One region of the Nonomuraea sp. NPDC050786 genome, then DNA from elsewhere that is predicted to be linked to it. Evidence: riboswitches for the same ligand, from Rfam matches in the RefSeq annotation. Region 1 holds a riboswitch; each other region holds the start of a gene.

Region 1 (7,350 bases):
GAGTAGCCCTGCTGGGACTGCGGCTGCTGCCCGTACTGAGCCTGCTGGCCGTAGCCCTGCTGGCCGTAGTCAGGCTGCGACGGCTGCTGCTGGCCGTACTGGGGCTGCTGGCCATACTGCTGCTGCCCGTAATCCGGCTGGGACTGCGGCTGCTGGCCATACTGCTGCTGCCCGTAGTCCGGCTGGGACTGGGGCTGCTGACCGTACTGCTGCTGCCCGTAGTCCGACTGGGGCTGCTGCCCGTAACCCTGCTGGCCGTACTGCTGGCCCGAGGGAGGCTGCTGGCCGTAGCCGGGCTGCGACTGGGCCTGCTGGCCGTAGCCCTGCTGGCCGTAGCCGGGCTGGGACTGCTGCTGCTGGCCGTACTGAGGCTGCTGGCCGTAGCCCTGCTGGCCCGACTGCTGCTCCTGGCCGTAACCCTGCTGGCCGTACTGCTGGCCCGAAGGCGGCTGCTGGCCGTAGCCGGGCTGGGACTGCGGCTGCTGGCCGTACTGGGGCTGCTGGCCGTAACCCTGCTGCCCGTACTGCTGCTGCTGCCCGTACTGCTGCTGCTGCCCGTACTGCTGCTGCTGGCCGTACTGCTGTTGCTGGCCGTGCTGGGGCTGCTGGCCGTAGCCTTGCTGGCCGTAGCCCTGCTGGCCGTACTGGGGCTGCTGACCGTAGGCATCGTCCGCCCGGTAGCCGACCACAGTCACGTCGGGGTCGGGCTCGCCTGGGTGGCGACCCGCGTTCTGTTGTCCGTATTCCGGAGTGCCGGCGGGGTTGTCGCCGGAGTCGTCCTGCGGATACGGCGGCTGTCCGGTGCTCACCGTGTCACCTCGCTTCGAGTGCGCATGTGGCACGTGTCAGGACACATGCCTGTGCTGCCCAACGTATCGACATAGGTATCAACAATCACCTTTCCATCTGGTCAAGATCCACGTCACCCGAGGCCAGATGGAGCAGCATGCGGGTGTTGCCCAGGGTGTTGGGCTTGACGTGTTCCAGGTCGAGGAACTCCGCCACACCCTCGTCGTACGAGGCCAGCAGTTCGGCGTAGACCTCGGGTGAGACCGGTGTGCCCTGGATCGGGCGGAATCCGAGCCTCGCGAAGAAGTCGACCTCGAAAGTGAGACAAAATACACGTCGCAGGCCAAGATCTTTGGCCTGCTGGATCAATGCGGAGACGATCCGGTAGCCGACGCCCATTCCCCGGCACTCGGGGTCCACGGCCACCGTGCGGACCTCTGCGAGGTCCTCCCAGAGCACGTGGAGCGCGCCACAGCCGACGACCTGCCCGCCCCGCTCGGCCACCCAGAACTCCTGTACGTCCTCGTACAGGGTCACCGTGGCCTTCTCCAGGAGCCGCCGCCCCGCGCCCGCGTAGGCGTCCACGAGGCGCCTGACCGCGCGCACGTCGGGCGTACGGGCGCGCCGGACCACCACCGCGGTCTCGGGCGCTGTCAGCTCGGCCACCTGCTCCATGGTTCTCCAGAGTACAGATCTCATTACGGCTCGGACCTAACTCCCACGTCTCGGCCCATCCTGTTACATCTCGTGGCCGGACGAGCACGGAGCTCGGCCCGCTCGGGGTTTGTGCAGCAGCACGGACATAGAGGGCATAAGGTCTCTTCTGCCCAGGTGATCACGAGATCCCCTTGTGACTCTTCGGTTGTGAAACCTCTACAGACTTGGCAGTTCTGGTTGAGCAGGAACCCGGAGTGCATTAATGTCCAGCGACAATGTCCCCCGTGTGTCGCGCGGGAGGCACGCTCAATTCCCGCAAGGGGAGCCGGGGATCCACCGGTGGCGACCTGCGACGCCATCACAGGGGTGAGTCCGAGTCTCTCGGTAGGGCTGCTCCGGCCCGAACCCGTCAGCTAACCCGGTAGGCGTTCCATGAGAGGAGCTGGTAGGTGAAGCGCCCGCGCCACGTCGGTGTGGTGAGTCTCACAGTCGCCGCACTGCTGTTCGCCGTTCCTGTCGGTTCGGCGTCCGCGGACCCCAAGCCCTCGCTGAAGGAGCTCGCCTCCCAGGCCGAGAAGCTGCACACCGAGATCGAGACGCTGACCGAGCAGTACAACGGCCAGCGGGAGAAGCTCAAGACGGCCAAGAAGACCTCCGAGGCCGCGCAGAAGACGTTGGCGACCAGCCAGTCGGATCTGGCCGCCAAGCGCGCCAAGGCCGTCCTGCTCGCCCAGAACGCCTACATCACGGGCGGCTTCACCAAGACCCTGCAGTTCGCGACCTCCGAGGATCCCGAGGAGTTCCTCAACCGCGCCGCGACCTCGTACGCGCTGGAGCAGGAGCAGGGCGAGGAGATCAACCAGCTCTCCAAGGCCATGGAGACGGCCGCCCGCGCCCAGGCGGGCGCCAAGGAGCGCATCGCCGAGGTCCAGAAGATCGTGGACGACCTCGACACGAAGCGCGACAAGATCACCAAACTGGTGGCCAAGGTCGAGAGCAGCCTGTTCAAGCGGGCACTCGGCGAGGCGGGACAGCCCGGCACGCGCGCCGTGCGCGTCAACCTGCCCATCGCGGGCGCCGGCAAGGCGGCGGAGGCCGCGCGGTGGGCGCTCACGCAGCAGCTCAAGCCGTACGTCTGGGGCGCCGAGGGCCCGAGCTCGTACGACTGCTCCGGGCTCGTCATGGCCGCGTACCAGCGGGTGGGCATCTCGCTGCCGCACTACACAGGCGACCAGTGGACCGCGGGCAGGCACATCTCGCGCTCGGAGCTGCGCCCCGGCGACCTGGTGTTCTTCTACGGCGACCTGCACCACGTGGGCATCTACATCGGTGGGGGCATGATGGTGCACGCCCCCCAGACGGGTGATGTCGTACGGATCGCGTCGATCGCCAGGCGGCCCTTCGCCGGCGCGGTGCGCATCGCCGACTGAGCCCTCCTCCGGCGCTAGATCAGCTGGCGGCGCGCGGCCCAGGCCACGGCCTCGATCCCCGTGGCCACGCCGATGCGGTCGCAGATGCCCCGTAATCTCCGGCGTACCGTGCGTCCGCTGATATCCAGACGCCGCCCTACCCGATCGACCGTGACTCCCTTGGCCAGCTCCGCCAGCAGCGCCAAATCAGCATGGGTCAGCTCAACGTCTTCAGTGAGCACATCCATCGGGAGCCCTCCCCCCAACAGCAGAACTCGGACCTCACAGATGGGCCAAAGCCGCTCCTCGCAGACGGTAAACGCATCGCGGAAAGGTCGTCAAGCATGACAATCGCCGCACTTGACGGGCGGTATTGACATGACCCCTTATATATGACGCACTCGCGATATGTCAGGACTCCCGGCGGCCGACAGTGATCTCTGGGGCTCTCCCGGGCGCCATCAATGAGTGCTTCGGACGTTACCGATTTTGATCCGTTCGGCGCGGAGTTTCGGCGTGATCCATAAGCCGGGCATTGCCGGCCGAGCGCCCGATATGCGATCTTCCGCCTCCCCGGCAAACCACCAATCGCTCGCTTTGTTCGGCGATTCACTTCTTATAGGGAGATCCAGGTCAGGCCGTCGGAATGGCCGGCCGGATCGGCGCACCGGATCATTCGGAGACGCACGAACCGATGGGCTCGCGGCTCACCGATCGGCCGGCGCGGGTTTTCTCGCATCACAGCCCACGCCGAGGGGCCTCTTTCCGGGGTGCGCGTGCCCGGTGCCCATCATGGCGATCATGGGTGCTCGCGCGACTGGAACGGTACCGTCACCGGCGGCCTTGACCCGATGCTTACAACCGCCCTCCTATCGGAAAACAGGCGAGCCGGAAGGCACCGCTTCCGGCGAGGGATCAGGCGCTGGCGGCGTCGTAGCGGTCCCTGGCCGCCTCGACGTCGCCGATGTGCGTCTCCGCCCAGCCCTTGATCGCGGCCACCAGCGGCATCAGGCTCTCGCCCAGCGGAGTGAGCGCGTAGTCCACCCGTACCGGCACCGAGGGAGTGAGCGTGCGCGAGACCAGGCCGTCGCGTTCGAGGCCGCGCAGGGTCTGGGTGAGCATCTTCTGGCTGACGCCCGCGATGCGCCTGGCCAGGTCGCTGTAGCGGCGCGGCCCCGCCGCCAGGGCGCTGAGCACGAGGGTGACCCATTTGTCGCTGAGGCGGTCGAGGAGCTTCCTGGAGGGGCATTCGGAGAAGTAGGCGTCGAAGGCCTGCCTGGCCTCCTCGCGCCGCTCCGCCGCCGTCTTCGTCGCCACTCTGTGCGCTCCTTCTTGTGAGTGGGTTACGCACCTGCAGGTGCCTACTTACCAGAAGAGAGTAGCTCTTCCTACGATCGTCCGCATGACGAACAACATGCGTGCACTCATCGGCGGCTCCGGCGCTCCCCGGCTGGTGGAGGTGCCGGTGCCCACCGCAGGGCCCGGACAGGTGCGGATCAAGGTCGCGGCGGCCGGGGTGAACCTGTTCGACCTCGCCGTGGCGGCGGGGACGCTCGCCGACTACGGCGTGGCCCGCAAGCTGGACTCCTACGGGCTCGGCTTCGAGGCCGCGGGGACCGTCGACCAGGTGGGCGACGGGGCCGCGTTCCACGTGGGAGACGAGGTCGTCGCGCTCGTGGCGCGACTGGAGCTGCCGGTGAAGGCGCAGGCCGAGTACGTGGTGGTCGACTCCTCGGCGGTGGCTCGGGCGCCGCGCGGCCGCACGGCGGCGGAGGCGGCCACGATCCCGCTCAACGCGCTCACGGCCTGGCAGTCGCTCGACCGCGCCGGTATCGGCCCCGGCCGTACGCTGCTCGTCACGGGGGCGGCCGGGGCCGTCGGGGGCTACCTGGTCGAGCTGGCCGCCCTGCGCGGCGCCCGGGTGGTGGCCGTCGCGGGGGCCGGGGACGAGGAGCTGGTGCGGGGGCTGGGGGCCGAGTGGTTCGTGCCGCGCGGTGAGGACGTGGCCTCCTCCGTACGTGCGCTTGTCCCCGGGGGTGTGGACGCCGTCGTGGACGCGGCCGTGCTCGGCCTGGCGGCCCTGGACGCGGTGCGGGACGGCGGGGCCTTCATCGCCCTCTCGGCGGGTGTCGCACCGGTGGCGCTGCGCGGGACCGACGTCGCCACGGTGTTCTTCCGCTCGGACGCCGCCCAGCTCGCGGAGCTGGTACGACTGGTGGAGGCGGGGCGGCTGACGTTGCGGGTGGCGGAGACGTACCCCCTGGAGAAGGTCGCCGACGCCCACGCCCGCCTGGCCGCCGGCGGCCTGCGCGGCCGCCTCGTCCTCATCCCCTGACCGGCCGATGCGACGGCCCCCGCACAGGGGGCCGCCGGGGCTCAGTGGGTGGGCTTGACCAGCGGGAACAGGATGGTTTCCCGGATGTTCCTGCCGGTGAAGGCCATGATCATGCGGTCGATCCCCACGCCGACACCACCCGTGGGCGGCATGGCGTATTCAAGGGCCTGCAGGAAGTCCTCGTCCAGCTGCATGGCCTCCAGGTCGCCACCGGCGGCCAGGAGGGACTGCTCCGTGAGGCGGCGGCGCTGCTCGATCGGGTCGATCAGCTCGGAGTAGGCCGTGCCCAGCTCCGTGCCGAAGCCGATCAGGTCCCACTTCTCCGTCAGCAGCGGGTCCTCCCGGTGCTGGCGGGTCAGGGGCGAGGTCTCCAGCGGGTAGTCCATGACGAACGTGGGCTGCACGATCGTGTGCTCCACCAGGGCTTCGAAGAGCTCCTGCACCAGCTTGCCCGCGCCCCACTTCGGATCCCAGTGGATCTCGCGGCGGTCGGCGAGCTTGCGGAGCTCCTCCAAGGAGGTCGAGGTGGTGATCTCCTCGCCGACGGCCTCCGAGACGGCGCCGTACAGGGTGATGCGGGGCCAGGCCGCGATCCCCAGGTCCACCTCCACCCCGTCATGGACGACGACCGAGGTGTCCAGGGCGGCCACCACGGCCTTCTGGTACATCCGCTGGGTCAGGTCGGCCATGTCGTTGTAGTCGAGGTAGGTGCCGTACGCCTCGAGCATCGTGAACTCGGGGTTGTGCGTGGAGTCGGCGCCTTCGTTGCGGAAGTTGCGGTTGATCTCGAAGACCTTCTCGATGCCCCCGACCACGAGCCGCTTGAGGTAGAGCTCGATCGCGATGCGAAGGTAGAGCTCCATGTCGTAGGCGTTGATGTGGGTCTTGAACGGCCGGGCCGTCGCGCCGCCGTGGATGGGCTGCAGCATCGGGGTCTCGACCTCGAGGTAGCCCTCCTCGTGCCAGAAGTCGCGCACCGCGCGCACCGTGGCGCTGCGGAGGCGGGCCATCTTGCGCGCCTCGTCGTTGACGATGAGGTCGACGTAGCGCTGGCGGACGCGTGCCTCGGGGTCGGTGAGGCCGACGTGCTTCTCCGGCAGCGGGCGCAGGCACTTGGCGGTGATCTGCCAGCTGTCGGCCAGGATCGACAGCTCGCCGCGCCGCGAGGTGATGACCTCGCCGGTGACGCCCACGTGGTCGCCCAGGTCGACGTCGCGCTTCCACGCGGCCAGCGACTCCTCGCCCACCTTGTCGAGCGAGATCATGACCTGCAGGTCGGCGCCGCCGTCGCGGATGGTGGCGAAGCAGAGCTTGCCGCCCACGCGGTTGAGCATGACGCGCCCCGCGACCGCGACCGTGTCACCGGTGGCGGTGTCGGGCTCCAGGCCCTGGTATTTCTCCCTGACCTCGGCGTTGGTCGCCGTACGTGGGAAATTCACCGGGTAAGGGTCGACGCCCTCGCTGCGAAGGCGGTCGAGCTTCTCCCTCCGGATGCGCATCTGCTCGGGAAGTTCGTCGCTCACACCATCAAAGAGTAGGGGATATGGCGAACTGCAAGGCATCGTCGGTCCGCTGAAGGAGCGCTGCAGGAGCGCTGCAGGATCTGTGCAAGGGCCTCGGCTTATCAATGTCTCACGAGCTCAGGGGGGAACCGGCAGGGAGCCGGTCCAAGGGGAGCTCAAGGAGAGAAGATGTTGAAGAAGATCGCGACCGGTTTGCTCGCCGTCGCCGCCACCGGCGCAGTCGCCCTTGCGCTTCCTTCGGCCGCCAGCGCCACCACGGCCCACCACGACGACGACTACTCCACCTCCTGGGGTCCTGTCTACGCCAAGCACTACCTCGCCAAGTCGCAGGGCTGGATCGGCGTCAACTGGGACGAGGACGGCGAGTCGAACGAGGTCACCGTGCGGGGCCGGCTCTACGACCTGGACAACCGCGACGCCGACGAGGGTGGCAAGTGCGCGTTCGTGAAGTTCGAGGCCAGCGACTTCGACCACGACTGGTCCCCGGTCTACTCCAAGAAGTACTGCGGCTACCCCGGCTACAAGAAGTTCTCCTTCCAGGAGAACGACGTCTACAGCATGCGGGTGAAGGTCTGCCAGATCGGCCAGTACAGCAGCTACCCGACGAAGTGCGGCTCCTGGTCGTACATCTACACCG
Region 2 (7,350 bases), on a different contig from region 1:
TCACCGACGTGCTCACGAACGGCCTGGTGGAGCTGCGCGCCCTGATGAGCGCCGCGGACTCGCCGTCCGCATGGGACCTCAAGTGCGACGTACGCGAGTTCCTGGTCAACTACGTCAGGGACAACTACCCGGACTCCCTGCCCCGCTTCCGCGTGGACACCCCGGAATCCCGCCTGAGCCATTAAATATGTGGCGCGGGGCCGATCAAGTCTTTACCGTGGACATTGTCCAGCAGCACGAAGAAAGGCGGCGAAGTGAGCTTCCACCTGATCCTCCCCGAGCTGCCGCGAAGGCTTTCCGGATAAACCCTCGAATTATTCGGAGAGCCGTCTCGGACCACCGGGGCGGCTTTTTCGTTGACGACCGAGTGTGGGGCAGTTCGGTCAGCCCGCCTGCCTTGGGAGCAGGAGCACCGCAGGTTCGAATCCTGCCACTCGGACAGCGGTCCTGAAAGGAAAGGGCCGCGGGCCACGGCCTGGCCGACGGGATTGGCGCCCCCCGGCCGGACCCAGCCCACGCCCCGGGCCGGCCCACGCCAGCCAAGCCCGGGGTCCAGCCGCTCTCGTGGAGCAGCCCCTCTAGCCCAATTTCGGTAGAGGCCCACGGCTCAGACCCGTGGTTGGTCGGGGTTCGAGTCCCCGGGGGGGCACTTCGGCATACGAACGAATCCGCTGCGCAGGCGCTACGAAGCCCGGCAGGTGGCGCCGTTCGAATTGAGGCGTAGGGCCTGGAGCATCTGTGAGAGGGCGATCCAGGTGTCCTCCAGGTCGCCGGGGCCGGTTGACCTGGCCAGCCACAGTGCCGCCTCGTTCATGGCGCCGGACAGCAGGTGGGTGAGCGGTTCGACCGGCTGCGGCGTGATGATTCCCTTCTCGATGAGAGTGGCGAGTGCTTCGGCCAGGTGGCGGGCCGAGGCGGCCTCATCCAGGGCGCGCCAGTCGCTCCACCCCAGCACGGCGGGGCCGTCGATGAGCATGATCTGCTGGACGTCCGGGTCGGTGCTCGCCGTGAGAAAGGCCCGGCAGCCCGCCGTCAGTTGCTCCCAGGGATCGTCCTCGGCGTCGGCGGTCGCGGCCACCTGCTGAGCGACCTCCTGCTGTACGTGTTCGAGGACGGCGCGGAACAGCTCGGCCTTGCTCTCGAAGTGGTGGTAGAGCGCGCCCTTGGTGACGCCGGCGGCGTGCACGATCTCTGCCAGGCCGACCGCGGCGTAGCCACGGGTCGCGAACAGCCGCCGGCCCGCGCGCAGCAGGGCGCGCCTGGTCTGCTCGCGCTGGCGGGCCCTGGCCCCGTCGGTCATGAGTTGCCTCCACGTTGACATACCGGTGGTACGTCAATACTGTACCTTCGCATACCAGCGGTATGTGAAAGGGGTTTTCGTGATCCTGACCAGCTTCTATCCGGTCATCGGCACCTCGCGGTTGGCCGAGTCCCACGACTTCTACACCCGGCTGTTCGGCTTCGAGACGACCTTCGAGGCGGACTGGTACGTGAGCCTGCGGCGGCCGGGGCCGGTGGCGTACGAACTGGCGCTGCTCGACCACACCCACCCGACGCTGCCCGAGGGATATCGCGCGCCGGTGCAGGGGCTGCTGCTCAACTTCGAGGTGGAGGACGTCGACGCCGAGTGGGACCGGCTCGTCGCCGGTGAGGGGCTGCGACCTGAGCTCGAACTGCGCAGCGAGGACTTCGGCCAGCGGCACTTCATCGTGGCCGATCCCAACGGCGTCCTGATAGACGTCATCACGCCCATCGCACCCTCTGAAGCCTACGCCGACCAGTACGTCAGCGGGTGAACCCAGGCGTCAAGCCGACCGCCGCGCTGCTCAGGCGGCGTGGCGGCCCAGGCCGCGTAGCTGGTCGGCGGTGAGCGCGGAGACGTTCTGGTCGATGGGGGACTCGGTGTACTGGTGGATGGTCCAGGACTTCCAGTCGGCGGGCGGGGTGACCGCTCCCTTGGCCTTGCTGTAGTGGGCGACCCACAGCGGATATTCGGCCAGGCCCTTGCCGTAGGTGTTGGCGAAGTTCCAGCCGCTGTAGAACATCGGGGTGGTTCCCGTCCTGGCCTTGACGTACGACAGCCACGTCTTGGCCCAGGCGTTCACCTCGGCGACGGACTTGCCGTCGGTGGTCTCCAGGTCGAGGACCAGCAGGTCGCCGGGCTCGGCGGGCTGCGCGTTCACCACGGACAGGAAGTGCTCGGCCTCCGCGACGGGGTCGTTGCGGGGGTGGCCGTAGTGGTAGGCGCCGCGCACGATGCCCTTCTTGCCCAGCTGGAGCCAGTGCCTGGCGAAGGAGGCGTCGCGGAAGCTCGTGCCTTCCGTGGCCTTGATGATGCCGAACTGGGCCGCGCTGGCGTTCCAGTCGTACAGGGGCTCGTAGTTCGAGATGTCCAGGCCGTAAGTGAGAGACGCGCTCTCAGGTTGGGCTTCGTGCGTCGGGACCTGGCCGGCGGGCGATGCGAGCGTCACGGCGGCAATGCCGGCGATGGCGGTGGTTCCGGCGAGGATCGCGCCCGCGACGGCGAAGCTGAGGCGCTGGGTGAGGGGATCGAGGCGGTTCTTGAGGGTGTGGGCGATTGCGGCAAGCCGAGGCTCGGGCATGACGGCATTGACTCCTTGCTTCCATGCCGCCTACCGGGTTAGCTGACGAGTTCGGGCTTGGAAGTGCCCTACGGGCGCAGGCTGGGCTGGCGTCCGATTCACCCCGAGAAGGTGGGTCCCCGGCTCCGCGAGGCGCGGATTCGGCGGCCGGACACTGCCCGCGAAGAGCAGCGCACGGTCCGGTCAACCAAGCGGCAACGATGTGGTGAAAGCTCGTCACATCCATGTCGCGATTAGGCAAAAGATAGACATATGCCCATAGATAGTGCAAGTAGGGCAAATCCGATTTGCTGGTGCCGGTGGCTGAAAGGCGCTGAAGTGCCGTGCCGGTAAGGGATGCGGGACTTGGTAAAAAATCGGTCGCCTGGACGTGCCCCCGCCGAGGCCGGCCCTCAGCACGCCTCCTTGGCCGCATTTCTCAGGTCGTCCTGAGTGAGCTTGACGTCGTAGCCGTACTCGGAGCCGTCGTCGTAGTGCTGGATCACGATCCCGTCCCGGTGCAGGCCCTTCTCATGGCCGGCTCTGAGCGTGACCCCGCCGTAGCTGAGCTGCACTCCGGTCTTGTGCGCCCTGATCTCGTAGAACCGGTCCTCGCGCAGGTCGAGATCGCCCTCCGTCACGGACCAGCCCTTGGGCAGCTCATCCAGGTCGATGAACCCGATCTTCTCACCGTGCAGGGCCGGACCGCTGATCGTGGCCTGATCGAGCAACTCGCCACCAGAGTGCTGGTAGACGACCACCGAATCCGGCGCCTGGTCGCACCAGGCCACCGCCACCGTCAAATGGCCGCCCGCGCCGAGCATAAGCCCGGTCCGGCCACCGTCTGCCGGCGTACATGCCGTCAGGGTGAGCAGCGCTCCGACGGCGGCGGCACGGGCGACCTGTAATCTCATGATCCGCAAGCTGCCACGCCGGTCGGCCGGCGGTCAACGGGACGTCGCAGCCGCCCAGCTGCTCGGCCGTCGCCTCCACGGTCAAGGCCTCAAGTGCTCCTCCAGTTGCGCGACGGACGACGTACCAGGAATCGACGAAGCGTGCAGCAGCAGCGCCGAACTCCGCGCCTGAGTCTCGGGACGCGTCCACCACGCCGATCGCGTACCGTCGCAATCGCATCGTCCTCGCCGAACAGCCGAGATCAAGGGGATGGTTCGAGGTAGTTCCTGCGTTCTTCGGGGGTCAGTTCGCGGATGGTGCGCCTGGCGGCGAGTGCCTGGACCTGGTGCATGGGGCCGCATACCTCGCAGTGCCAGATCCGTACCGTGGCGTCGTCGTAGGTCGAGAGCAGCCGCCACCCGTCCGGGCTGAACTTCACGGAATTGACCGCGGTGCCGGAGCCGCTGAAGACCACTGGCTCGCGCCCCTCGGCCGGCATCCAGATCCGCACGGTGTTGTCATTGCCACTGCTGATGACCTGCCGCCCGTCCGGGCTGAAGCCGACGCTCCACACCACGCCCTGATGGCCGCGCAGGACGATCGGGTCTCCGGTCCCGTCGGTGTTCCAGATGCGGATCGTGCCGTCGTTGCCCCCGCTGACCAGCCGCCGCCCGTCCGAGCTGAAGGCGAGGCACCACGCCAGGCCCTGGTGGCCGCGGAGCATGACAGGGTGGCCGGTCCCGTCGGCGTTCTGGATCAGGATCGTGCCGTCCACGCCCGCGCTCGCCACTCGCTGCCCGTCGGGGCTGAACCCGACATACCGGACCTGCCTCTGCGGGCTGTCCATGACGACCGGCGCCCCGGTCCCGTCGGTGTGCCAGACCCGTACGGTGCCGTCGTCACCGCCGCTGACCACCCGCGTGCCGTCCGGGCTGAAGGCGGCGTTCCACACGTTTCCACGGTGGCCGCGCAGCAGGACGGCCTGGCCGGTCCCGTCGGCGTGCCAGATCCGTACCGTGCTGTCAGCACCCGTGCTCGCCAGTCGCCGTCCGTCCGGGCTGAAGGCGACCCCGAGGACGTCCGCCTTGTGGCCGCGCAGCACCAGCGCGTCACCGCTGCCGTCGATGCTCTGGACGCGGATCGTGCCGTCGATACCGGCGCTGGCGACGCGTCGCCCGTCCGGGCTGAACGCGGCGTCGTACACGGTCCCCCCGGTATGACCGCGCAGGATCGTCGCGTCACCGGTGTACGCCACGTCCCACAGCCGCATCGTCCCGTCATCGCTCGCGCTCGCCAGCGTACGCCCGTCCGGGCTGAACGACGCGTTCCACGTCGTCCCACGATGGCCGCGCAGCACGAGCGGGTCGATGTTGCTGGACATGTTCCAGATGCGGACCGTGCCGTCGTTGCCCACGCTGGCGATCCTCCGGCCGTCGCGGCTGACCGCCGTGCCCTCCACCGTGCCATCGTGCCCGCGCAGCACTACGGGTGCATCATGTCCGGTCACGTCCCACACCCGCACCGTGCCGTCGGTACTGCCGCTGACCAGGTTCCGCCCGTCCGGGCTGTACTGCAGTCCTTCCACGGAATTCTCGTGGCCGCGCAGCACGACCGTTCTCGCCTTACCGGCCGGGTCCCAGATCCGGACGGTGCCGTCGCCGCCGCTGCTGGCCAGTCTCCGCCCGTCCGGGCTGAACGCGACCTGCAGAGCCCGCCCGTCGTGGCCGCGCAGCACCTTGGGAGCCGCCTTGGGAGCAGCCTTGGGAGCACCGCCTCCTGCCGGCGAACCGCCGGTCCACCTGCCGCCGTCCGGTGCTGTCCAGATCCGCACCGTGCCGTCGTCCCCGGCACTCGCCAGACGTCGCCCGTCGGGGTCGAACGAGACGCCCCACACCGGGCCGCGGTGGCCGCGCAGCACCAGCGGATCGCCACCGCCGGCCCAGTCGGACACGCTGACCGTTCCGTCGATGCCGCCAGTCGCCAGGTAGCGTCCGTCCGGGCTGAACACGGGGTTCCACGCCTCACCGGCATGGCCGTGCAGCACCACCGGGTCGCCGGTGGGCAGCCCTTGTGCGGACACCTGCCAGACCCGTAGGGTGCCGTCCCCGCTGGCGGCGGCCAGATGCCGCCCGTCCAGGCTGAAGGCGACGCCGCAGACCTTGCCCGCGGCGATGGGAACGATGAGCCGGATCCGCGAGTCGACGATGGCCTGCCGGAGCACCGCCGTGGCCTCCTCCGTCGGGCTCACCGCGTATGCCCGCCGGGCCAGCAGCAGCCCGAGCTGCGGGTCCAGCTGGAGCTGGCCACGCGCGTACGCCGCCAACTGGCGGGAGTACGCGAGATCTCGCTCCTTCTCCGCCCGGTTCGCGTTCACCAGCGCCATCACGGCCAGCACTCCGACCACGGCCGCCACCACCACCAGGCTGATCAGAGCCGCGCGCACACGACGGCCCGCCGCCGCCCGCTCCCGGCGCGCGCGTACCCTGCTGGCCGCCAGGAACGCGTGCTCCAGGTCGTTGAGCCGGTCGAGCGCGCGCTCCTCCCAGGCCGCCAGCCGCGTTCCCCGGTACAGCAGCTCGTCCTCGCGCCCGTGCTGCTCCCACTCGGTGGCGGCGTCGGTGAGCCGCCGCTGGAGCCGGACGAGTTCCCGGTCCTCGGCGAGCCAGCCCCGCAGCCTCGGCCAGGAACGGATCACCGCCTCGTGAGCTACCTGGACGCTGTCCTCGTCGACGGTGAGCAGCCGCGCCGCCGTCAGCCGGGACAGTACGGCCTCCATCGCCGCCCCGTCCGGCCCTGCCAGCAACTCCGCCGGCGGGACGCGCCTGCGCGTGTCCTCGGTTCCCTGCCCCAGCGCCGTCAGGCGGAGGAACGCGTTCCTGGCCAGACCTCGCTCCCCGGGGTCGAGCGCGTCGTAGATCTGCTCGGCGGTCTGCGCGATGGCGCCCTGGATGCCTCCGGCTTCCCGGTACCCCGCGAGCGTCAACGTGCCGCCTTTGCGGCGCTTCCACGTCTCCAGCAGGGCGTGGGAGATCAGCGGCAGCGCGCCGGGCTCACCTCTCGCGTCGCTGAGGATGGTCTCGACGAGCGCCCGCTCGACCTTGAGCTCTGCCCGGAGCGCCGGGCCGGTGATCACCTGCCGGAGGTCGTCGTCCTCCATGGGGCCGATCAGCAGGTGCCGGTCGCGCAGCATGGCCACCAGCGGCGGGTGTTCGGCGCACCGGGCGTAGAAGTCCGCGCGGATTCCCAGGACGACGCGGGCTCGATCGTTGGTCTCCTCCGCCGCGGCGAGCAGCGAGTCCAGGAAGAGGGATCTCTCCTTCTGGTCGTCGCAGAGGGTGAAGACCTCCTCGAACTGGTCGACGACGATCACGAGGCGCGCGCTCTTCGGCCTGCCCGCCAGGATCTGACCGATCGCCAGCCGGACGTTCGAAGGGGCGGCCACCAGGTCGGCGTACAGGGAGGGGGCGGAGGTCCCGCTGAGGCTTGCCAGGCCCACCGAGAGCTCGTCCAAGGGGTGCGCGCCTGGCGTGATAAGGAGCGTCGGCCGGTCCTGGCCTTCCGAGGCGGCGCGGTTCCGCAACGCCGGAAGCAGGCCGGCGCGCAGCAGGGAGGACTTGCCGCTTCCTGAGGCGCCGAACACCGCGAGCAGGGATGTGTCGCGTAATCGCGCGGAGAGCTCGTTCACCAGCTCGCGCCGGCCGAAGAACCGGTCCGCGTCTTCAGGCTCGAAGGTGACCAGGCCGAGGTAGGGCGCCTCCTGGTCCTCCATCTGATCCTCCGCGCCGCCGGCGGCCAGCTCCGCGGCGACCTCTCGCCAGAGTTTCTCCCAGGTCTGGGTGTCGCCGCCGCAGGCCTCGACATAGGCCAGGGTGAC
Region 3 (7,350 bases), on a different contig from region 1:
CGCTCTCGGCGGGCACCACCACGTGGGCGCTGGCCCGCCACCTGATCGGCGTCCCCGAGCTGACGGTGATCACCAACTCGATCCCCGTCGCCGACGTCTTCCACCGCAACCCGCGCTCGGACCGTACGGTCGTGCTGACCGGCGGCGTACGTACGCCGTCCGACGCCCTGGTGGGCCCGGTGGCCGTGGCGGCGATCCGCCGCCTGCACGTGGACACGCTCTTCCTCGGCGTGCACGGGATGAGCGCACGGGCCGGGTTCACCACGCCGAACCTGCTGGAGTCGGAGACCGACAGGGAGCTGGTGGCGGCCGCCGGCAGGCTGGTCGTCCCCGCCGACCACACCAAGTGGAACACCGTCGGCATCAGCACGATCGCCGAGCTGGGCGAGGCCGACGTGGTCATCAGCGACGCGGGGCTGCCCGAGGACGCACGCACGGAGCTGGCCGAACGGGCCGGAGAACTGATCATCGCGGAGGGCTCGCCTTGAAACGCACCATCACCCATCTGGCCGACGGCCGGGAGCTGATCTACTTCGACCGGCGTGACGACGCCGACAGGAGCGCGCTCGACCGGCGGACGCTCGACCCCCGGCCGGTGGCCTCGGAGCTGCGCTACGACCCGCTGACCGAGGAGTGGATCGCGATGGCGGGGCACCGGCAGACGCGGACGTTCCAGCCGACGGGCTCGGCGAGCGAGTGCCCGCTCTGCCCGTCGTCGGACACGCGGTCGTCGGAGATCCCGGCGTACGACTACGACGTGGTGGTGTTCGAGAACCGCTTCCCCTCCTTCTCCGGAAATTTCGGTACCTATCAGGATGTGGGCGGTTTGAGTGAGGTCCGTCCGGGGGCGGGGAGGTGCGAGGTGGTCTGCTTCACCTCTGAGCACTCGTCCTCCTTCTCCAAGCTCTCCGACGACCAGGTCGGGCTGGTCATGGAGGCGTGGGCCGACCGCACGGCCGAGCTGTCCGGGATCGAGGGCGTGGAGCAGGTGTTCTGCTTCGAGAACCGGGGCGAGGAGATCGGCATCACGCTCGCCCACCCGCACGGCCAGATCTACGCCTACCCGTACGTCACCCCCAGGACCAAGCTCCAGCTCGACGCCGCCAGGCGCTACACGAAGGGCAACCTGTTCGCCGACGTGCTGGCCGCCGAACGGGCCGAGGGGACGCGGGTGGTGGCCGCCAACGAGTTGTGGACGGCGTTCGTGCCCGCCGCCGCGCGCTGGCCGTACGAGGTGCACATCTACCCGCACCGGCAGGTGCCCGATCTGGCCGCGCTGTCGGAGGAGGAGCGCTCGGCGTTCGCGCCGCTCTACACCTCGGTGCTGCGGGCCTTCGACGGCCTGTTCGGCGTCGTGATGCCGTACATCTCGGCCTGGCACCAGGCGCCCGTGCGGCGGGACCGCGATCTCGCTTACCTGCACCTGGAGCTGTTCAGCATCAGGCGGGCGCCGGGGAAGCTCAAGTTCCTGGCCGGGTCGGAGTCGGCCATGGGAGCTTTCGTGAACGACGTGCTGCCGGAGGAGGCCGCGCGTATGCTTCGATCACAAGTAGATCACTATTAGATTGCTAGTTAGGGTCGCATTACTCGTGATCTACCACTAGCATCCCTTTTGCACCGGTTGTCACCACCGTTGCGCGCCTAATCCCGGGCGTGTCGCCCGGGAGCCGGGGACCCACCTAGTTCTGGGGTGAGTCCGACCACGTGTCGGTAGGGCACCTCCGCGCCCGAACCCGTCAGCTAACCCGGCCGGCAGAGGGAGAGGATCATTCCACGTGGCGGCTGTGTCCCGCGTGTCCCCCGTGACTCTGGCCATCGGCCTCATCACCGCCGCCGCCGTCGCCCTCCTCCCGGCGACCGCGGCGTCGGCGGCCCCCAAGCCGTCGGAGGCGCAGCTCCGCGCCCAGCTCAAGCAGCTCAACAGCAAGGTCGACAAGCTCATCGAGAAGTACAACCTCAAGCGCGTAGAGCTCGCCAAGGCGCAGCAGGCCGCCAAGGCCGCCAAGGAGCGCCTGGCCGTCGCGGAGCAGACGCTGGCCGCGGCCGAGCAGCGGGTCGCCGACATCGCCAGCATGCGCTACCAGAACCACGACCCCTCGGTGCCCGCCGTCCTGCTCTCGGCCAACGGCGGCGGCGCGGCCCTGCTGGAGCAGCTCACGGCCGAGCAGCAGGCCGTCGTGCAGGGAGTGGCCAAGGCCCGTGACGACAAGAAGAGCGCCTCCGACCAGGCCGCCGCGCTCGCCGTCCAGATCGGCGCGGACGCGAAGGAGGTGTCCGCGCAGCGGGACGAGGCCCAGGACGTCATCGACGACATCCAGAAGAAGCTCAAGGACCTGGTGCCGTTCGGTCCGGGCCGCAACGCGAACGGCAGCTGGGCGCCGGAGCTGCCCACGGGCTCGGACAACATCACGGCCCGTACGCGGCTGATGAAGGCGGAGGTGGCGAAGAACTTCAAGCTGCCGTACGAGGTGGGCTGCTTCCGCTCGGGCTCCAGCGGCGAGCACCCGCTGGGACGGGCCTGCGACTTCATGATGAGCACCGGCGGCACGACGCCCTCGGCCGCCAACAACGCCCTGGGCGACCGCATCGCGGCGTGGGCGCTCGCGAACCAGGGCAAGCTCGGGGTCAAGTACGTGATCTGGAAGCAGCGCATCAACATGGGCTCGGGCTGGCGGGCCATGGCGGACCGCGGCAGCATCACCGAGAACCACTACGACCACGTGCACATCTCCATGAACTGAACGCGCTCCGGCCGCCTCCAGATAGGGTCAAACCCCATGAACGACTCCCGGATACCCCCGCCGCTCACCGGCGACGAGCGCACCGTGCTGAACAACTGGCTCGAGTGGCACCGGGCCACCCTGGCCTTCAAGTGCGCCGGCCTGTCGGACGAGCAACTGCGCCTGCGCTCCGCCCCGCCCTCGACGCTGTCCCTGCTCGGGCTGGTGAGGCACCTGGCGCACGTCGAGCGCGTCTGGTTCCGCCGCGTGCTGAACGGCGAGGACCTCCCCAAGCTCTGGGACAAGGACCGCGACAACGACGCCGACTTCAACGACGTGGACACCGCCTCGGTCAAGGAGGCCTTCGCGACCTGGGAGGAGGAGATCGGGCACGCGCGCGCCATCTCGGCCGCCAAGCCGCTGGACGCCGTCGGCGACCGCAACGGCCAGGACTGCACGCACCGCTGGATCCTCGTCCACGTGATCGAGGAGTACGCCCGGCACAACGGCCATGCCGACCTGCTACGCGAGCTCATCGACGGGGCGATCGGAGAATGACGGCCCGACGGCGGAGCGATCCCGGCTCCGCCGTGACAACTGAATCAGGGTTCGGTGCGGAACAGGGCCCAGACGGCCTTGCCGCCGCGGGCGAGGGGGTCCCAGCCCCAGCACTGGCTGTACGTCTCGACGATGTAGAGGCCGCGCCCGTTCTCCGAGATGAAGTCCGGCTCCTTGGGGCGCGGCACCTCGTCGCTCGGGTCCGCCACGGCCAGCAGCACGTGCGGCTGTACGCGCATCAGCAGCAGCTCGATCTCACGCCGTCCCGCCGCGTACATCGCGTAGCGGACCGCGTTGGTGACCAGCTCCGACACCACCAGCGCCGCGTCGTCGCCGAGCTCGTGCAGCCCCCACTTCCGCAGGGTCGAGCGGGTCACGTCCCTGGCCGTCTTCACGGAGTCGGCCTGAAAGGGCAGCGGGCACGCGGTGGTGTCCGGCTTCCCGCCCATGAGCAGGCAGTCGAAGCCCACCTCTCGAGTGATCTGCAGAGCATCGGCAGTGGCCAGAGGGTCCTCCACCATGCCGCCGATACCTCCCCGTTCAGCCCGAGTTAGTGCATGTTTGGCCCAATATGCACTAAGCCATCATGGGTCACGATCGCTGCAGCTGCAAGACCCAAATGCACGTGCAGTTGCATTGTGCAGCAGCAAGCGGCGTTTTGGGGCGTTGGTCTCCTAATCCGGACACGAGGTTGAGACCTTGTCATACCCGGCAATGTGGTGTCACTGTGTGTGCGGACCTTGATAGGAGGCAAAGTGACGCAGAACCAGCCGGGTTCCGGACCGACGGCGCTGCGCATCCTCCTGGGCTCCCAGCTGCGCAAGCTCAGGGAAGCAAAGAACGTCACTCGTGAGGAGGCCGGCCACCTCATCCGGGGCTCGGAATCCAAGATCAGCCGCATGGAGCTGGGCCGAGTGGGGTTCAAAGAACGCGACGTGGCGGACCTGCTGACCCTGTACGGGGTCGTCGACAAGGAGGCCCGCGCCGCCGTACTCGACCTGGTCGCCACCGCCAACGAGCCGGGCTGGTGGCACCGGTTCAACGATGTCCTGCCCACGTGGTTCCAGGCGTACGTCGGCCTTGAAGAGGCCGCCGCCCGGATCAGGACCTACGAGGTCCAGTTCGTGCCGGGACTCTTGCAGACCAAGGAGTACGCAAGGGCCGTCGTGACCGCCGGATCGGCGGGCATCGGGGCCGAGGAGATCTCCAGGAGGGTGGATCTCCGGCTGGAGCGCCAGCGGATGTTCGAGAGGCCGGACGGGCCCGTCTTCTGGGCCGTCATCGACGAGGCCGCGCTACGGCGACCCATAGGCGGCGTCGAGGTGATGCGGGCCCAGATCGAACACCTCATCGAGCTGATGCGCCAGCCCAAGATCACGATCCAGATCATGCCGTTCAGCTTCGGCGGGCACAGCGCGGAGGGCGGCGCGTTCAGCATCCTGCGCTTCCCGGACCCCGACCTGCCCGACGTCGTCTATGTCGAGCAGCTGGCCAGCGCGCTCTACCTCGACAAGCGTGAGGACGTGGACCGATACACCGAGGTGATGGAGCGGCTCTGCGCCGTGAGCACCACCCCGGACGAGACGGTCGGGCTGTTGCGGACCATCGCGGACGAGTTCTGACGGCAGGCCACGCATGATCGTGGACGACTTGTAGCGGTGAGGGCGTCGTTGTTGGGTATGCATCTGCCCTAGACTGGCCTTCGGCGTTGGATCCCGCCGCGGCGGAGCATGCCCAACACCGCTCATGTGGGCGCGGCGCGTGAGCCGTACCGATGGACGCGCCCGCGATCACTCGTAGCTTGATCAAGGAGACCATTCCGTGAAGACCGCTGTCGAGGAGCTAAGCCCGACCCGGGTCAAGCTCACTGTCGAGGTGCCGTTCGACGAGCTGCGCCCCAGCATGGATGCGGCGTACAAGAAGGTCGCGCAGCAGGTGCGCGTCCCCGGGTTCCGGCCTGGCAAGGTTCCGGCCCGCATCATCGAGCAGCGCTTCGGCCGGGCGGTGGTGCTGGAGGAGACCCTCAACGACGCGGTGCCCAAGCTGTACGGCAAGGCCGTCGACGAGGTCGACGTGTTCCCGGTCGCCCAGCCCGACATCGAGGTCACGAAGATCGACGACGGTGAGCAGATCGAGTTCACCGCCGAGGTCGACATCCGGCCCAACTTCGAGGTGCCCGACTACCAGGGCCTCGAGATCACGGTCGACTCCGCCGAGGTCTCCGACGAGGACGTCGACAAGCAGCTCGACGCGCTGCGCCAGCGCTTCGCGACGCTGACCGGCGTCGAGCGCGCGGCCGCCAACGGCGACTTCGTCGTCATGGACCTCCGCGCCGAGATCGACGGCAACAACATCGAGGAGCAGCAGGCCAGCGAGGTCTCCTACGAGGTCGGCGCCGGCTCCGTGCTCCAGGGCCTCGACGCCGCGCTCGAGGGCATGTCCGCGGGCGAGGAGAAGAGCTTCAAGACCGAGCTGGTCGGCGGCGAGAACGCCGGCGAGGAAGCCGACGTGATCATCACCGTCAAGTCGGTCAAGGAGAAGGTCCTGCCCGAGCTGGACGACGAGTTCGCCCAGCTCGCCAGCGAGTTCGACACGCTCGACGAGCTCAAGGCCAGCATCCGCGAGCAGGCCCGCCGCAACAAGCTGATCGACCAGGTCGTCCAGTCCCGCGAGAAGGCCCTCGACACGCTGCTCGAGCAGATCGACATCCCGCTGCCGGAGAGCGCGCTCAAGGCCGAGGTCGACGCCCGCAAGCACAACCTCGACCACCAGATCGCCGAGAGCGGCCTGAGCCGCGACGCCTTCTTCCGCCTCTACCAGACGACGGAGGAGGAGCGCTTCGACGAGTTCGAGAAGAACTCCGCGCGTGCGCTCAAGGTCGGCTTCGTGCTCGACAAGATCGTCAAGGCCGAGGAGCTGGGCGTCTCCGAGCAGGAGCTGACCAACTTCGTGGTGCGCCGCGCCATGGAGATGGGCGTGCAGCCCAACGAGCTGGCCAAGCACCTGGCCGACAACGACCAGCTGACGCTGGCCATGGTGGAGATCGTCCGCGACAAGGCCAAGGCCGTCCTGGGCGACGCCGCCAAGGTCGTGGACAGCGACGGCAACGAGGTGGACCTCAAGGCCATCTACACCGAGCTCAACGGTGAGGAGGTCGTGGAGGAGGAGCCCGCGTCCGACGACTCCGCGGCCGACGAGGACAAGCAGGAGGCGTAGCCTCCGCCGCCGCCGGCACGGGCCTCGGGGTCCGCGCCGTGGTGAAGTGCGGTCCTGAGCCCCCGAACCATCCGGTTCGGGGGCTTCGCCTTTTCCTCAGGTTCCTCAGGTTCCTCAGGGCAGGCGCGGGACTCCCGGCGCCCAGCGTCCACGGGCGCGGCTACGCGCTCGTCCGCCTCCCCCGCAGGGGAACCGGGGGCAGGCAGGCCGTACGGCGGCTTCAGAGGGCCCGTGGGGACCTGGAGCGGTAGCGGGCCGGCGACCGCGGTCAGCCGGACTTCGGGGGACGGAATGGGCGAGGTCGGGCGGAGAATGGCAGACGGAGGCCTGTCCGAACCTGCGCCGTCAGCGAACAGTACGGGGGACCGGGCATGAGCTATGCGCGGCGCGCGTTAAGGTCACAAGCAAAGCCAATCGATTACGACGCATCGGAAGGTGACGCTGTGACCAGCCCGCCGACCTTCTATCAGCCTGAGTCTCGAGGCCGTGAGAACGGCTCCGCCTTCCGGCTTGAAGACCAGCTTTACCAGCGCCTGCTCCGGGAACGCATCATCGTGCTGGGGCAGGAGGTCAACGACGAGATCGCCAACCGGATCTGCGCCGAGCTGCTGCTGCTCGCGGCCGACGACCCCAACCGCGACATCACGCTTTACATCAACTCGCCGGGCGGCTCGGTGAGTGCAGGCATGGCCATCTACGACATGATGGAGTATGTGCCGAACGACGTCTCCACGGTCGTGATGGGCATGGCCGCCTCCATGGGGCAGTTCCTGCTCACCGCGGGCGCCAGGGGCAAGCGTTACGCCCTGCCGCACGCCAGGGTCATGATGCACCAGCCGTCGGGCGGCATCGGCGG

Evidence for each region. Region 1 has a riboswitch for cyclic di-AMP ahead of AB0H84_RS37155 (NlpC/P60 family protein). Riboswitches for the same ligand answer to the same signal wherever they lie in the genome.
Region 2: another riboswitch for cyclic di-AMP. It lies ahead of AB0H84_RS43115 (GH25 family lysozyme); the one in region 1 lies ahead of AB0H84_RS37155 (NlpC/P60 family protein).
Region 3: another riboswitch for cyclic di-AMP. It lies ahead of AB0H84_RS42715 (hypothetical protein); the one in region 1 lies ahead of AB0H84_RS37155 (NlpC/P60 family protein).

What each region holds. Positions count from the first base shown of each region.
Region 1 covers NZ_JBFAHJ010000026.1:93,226-100,575, reverse strand. Annotated here, with positions in the region: gene AB0H84_RS37165 (RDD family protein) at 1-809, opposite strand, end outside; gene AB0H84_RS37160 (amino-acid N-acetyltransferase) at 895-1,464, opposite strand; cyclic di-AMP (ydaO/yuaA leader) riboswitch at 1,740-1,890, shown strand; gene AB0H84_RS37155 (NlpC/P60 family protein) at 1,896-2,876, shown strand; gene AB0H84_RS37150 (LuxR C-terminal-related transcriptional regulator) at 2,891-3,103, opposite strand; gene AB0H84_RS37145 (helix-turn-helix domain-containing protein) at 3,771-4,172, opposite strand; gene AB0H84_RS37140 (NADP-dependent oxidoreductase) at 4,258-5,190, shown strand; gene lysX (bifunctional lysylphosphatidylglycerol synthetase/lysine--tRNA ligase LysX) at 5,232-6,752, opposite strand; gene AB0H84_RS37130 (hypothetical protein) at 6,882-7,350, shown strand, end outside.
Region 2 covers NZ_JBFAHJ010000034.1:74,160-81,509, reverse strand. Annotated here, with positions in the region: gene AB0H84_RS43140 (mechanosensitive ion channel domain-containing protein) at 1-185, shown strand, start outside; tRNA gene AB0H84_RS43135 (tRNA-Pro) at 364-439, shown strand; tRNA gene AB0H84_RS43130 (tRNA-Leu) at 573-649, shown strand; gene AB0H84_RS43125 (TetR/AcrR family transcriptional regulator) at 683-1,300, opposite strand; gene AB0H84_RS43120 (VOC family protein) at 1,380-1,796, shown strand; gene AB0H84_RS43115 (GH25 family lysozyme) at 1,827-2,603, opposite strand; cyclic di-AMP (ydaO/yuaA leader) riboswitch at 2,616-2,759, opposite strand; gene AB0H84_RS43110 (hypothetical protein) at 2,996-3,496, opposite strand; gene AB0H84_RS43105 (hypothetical protein) at 3,739-7,350, opposite strand, start outside.
Region 3 covers NZ_JBFAHJ010000033.1:116,083-123,432, forward strand. Annotated here, with positions in the region: gene AB0H84_RS42705 (DeoR/GlpR family DNA-binding transcription regulator) at 1-488, shown strand, start outside; gene galT (galactose-1-phosphate uridylyltransferase) at 485-1,564, shown strand; cyclic di-AMP (ydaO/yuaA leader) riboswitch at 1,629-1,769, shown strand; gene AB0H84_RS42715 (hypothetical protein) at 1,794-2,741, shown strand; gene AB0H84_RS42720 (DinB family protein) at 2,778-3,278, shown strand; gene AB0H84_RS42725 (ATP-binding protein) at 3,323-3,799, opposite strand; gene AB0H84_RS42730 (helix-turn-helix transcriptional regulator) at 4,034-4,900, shown strand; gene tig (trigger factor) at 5,100-6,494, shown strand; gene AB0H84_RS42740 (ATP-dependent Clp protease proteolytic subunit) at 6,938-7,350, shown strand, end outside.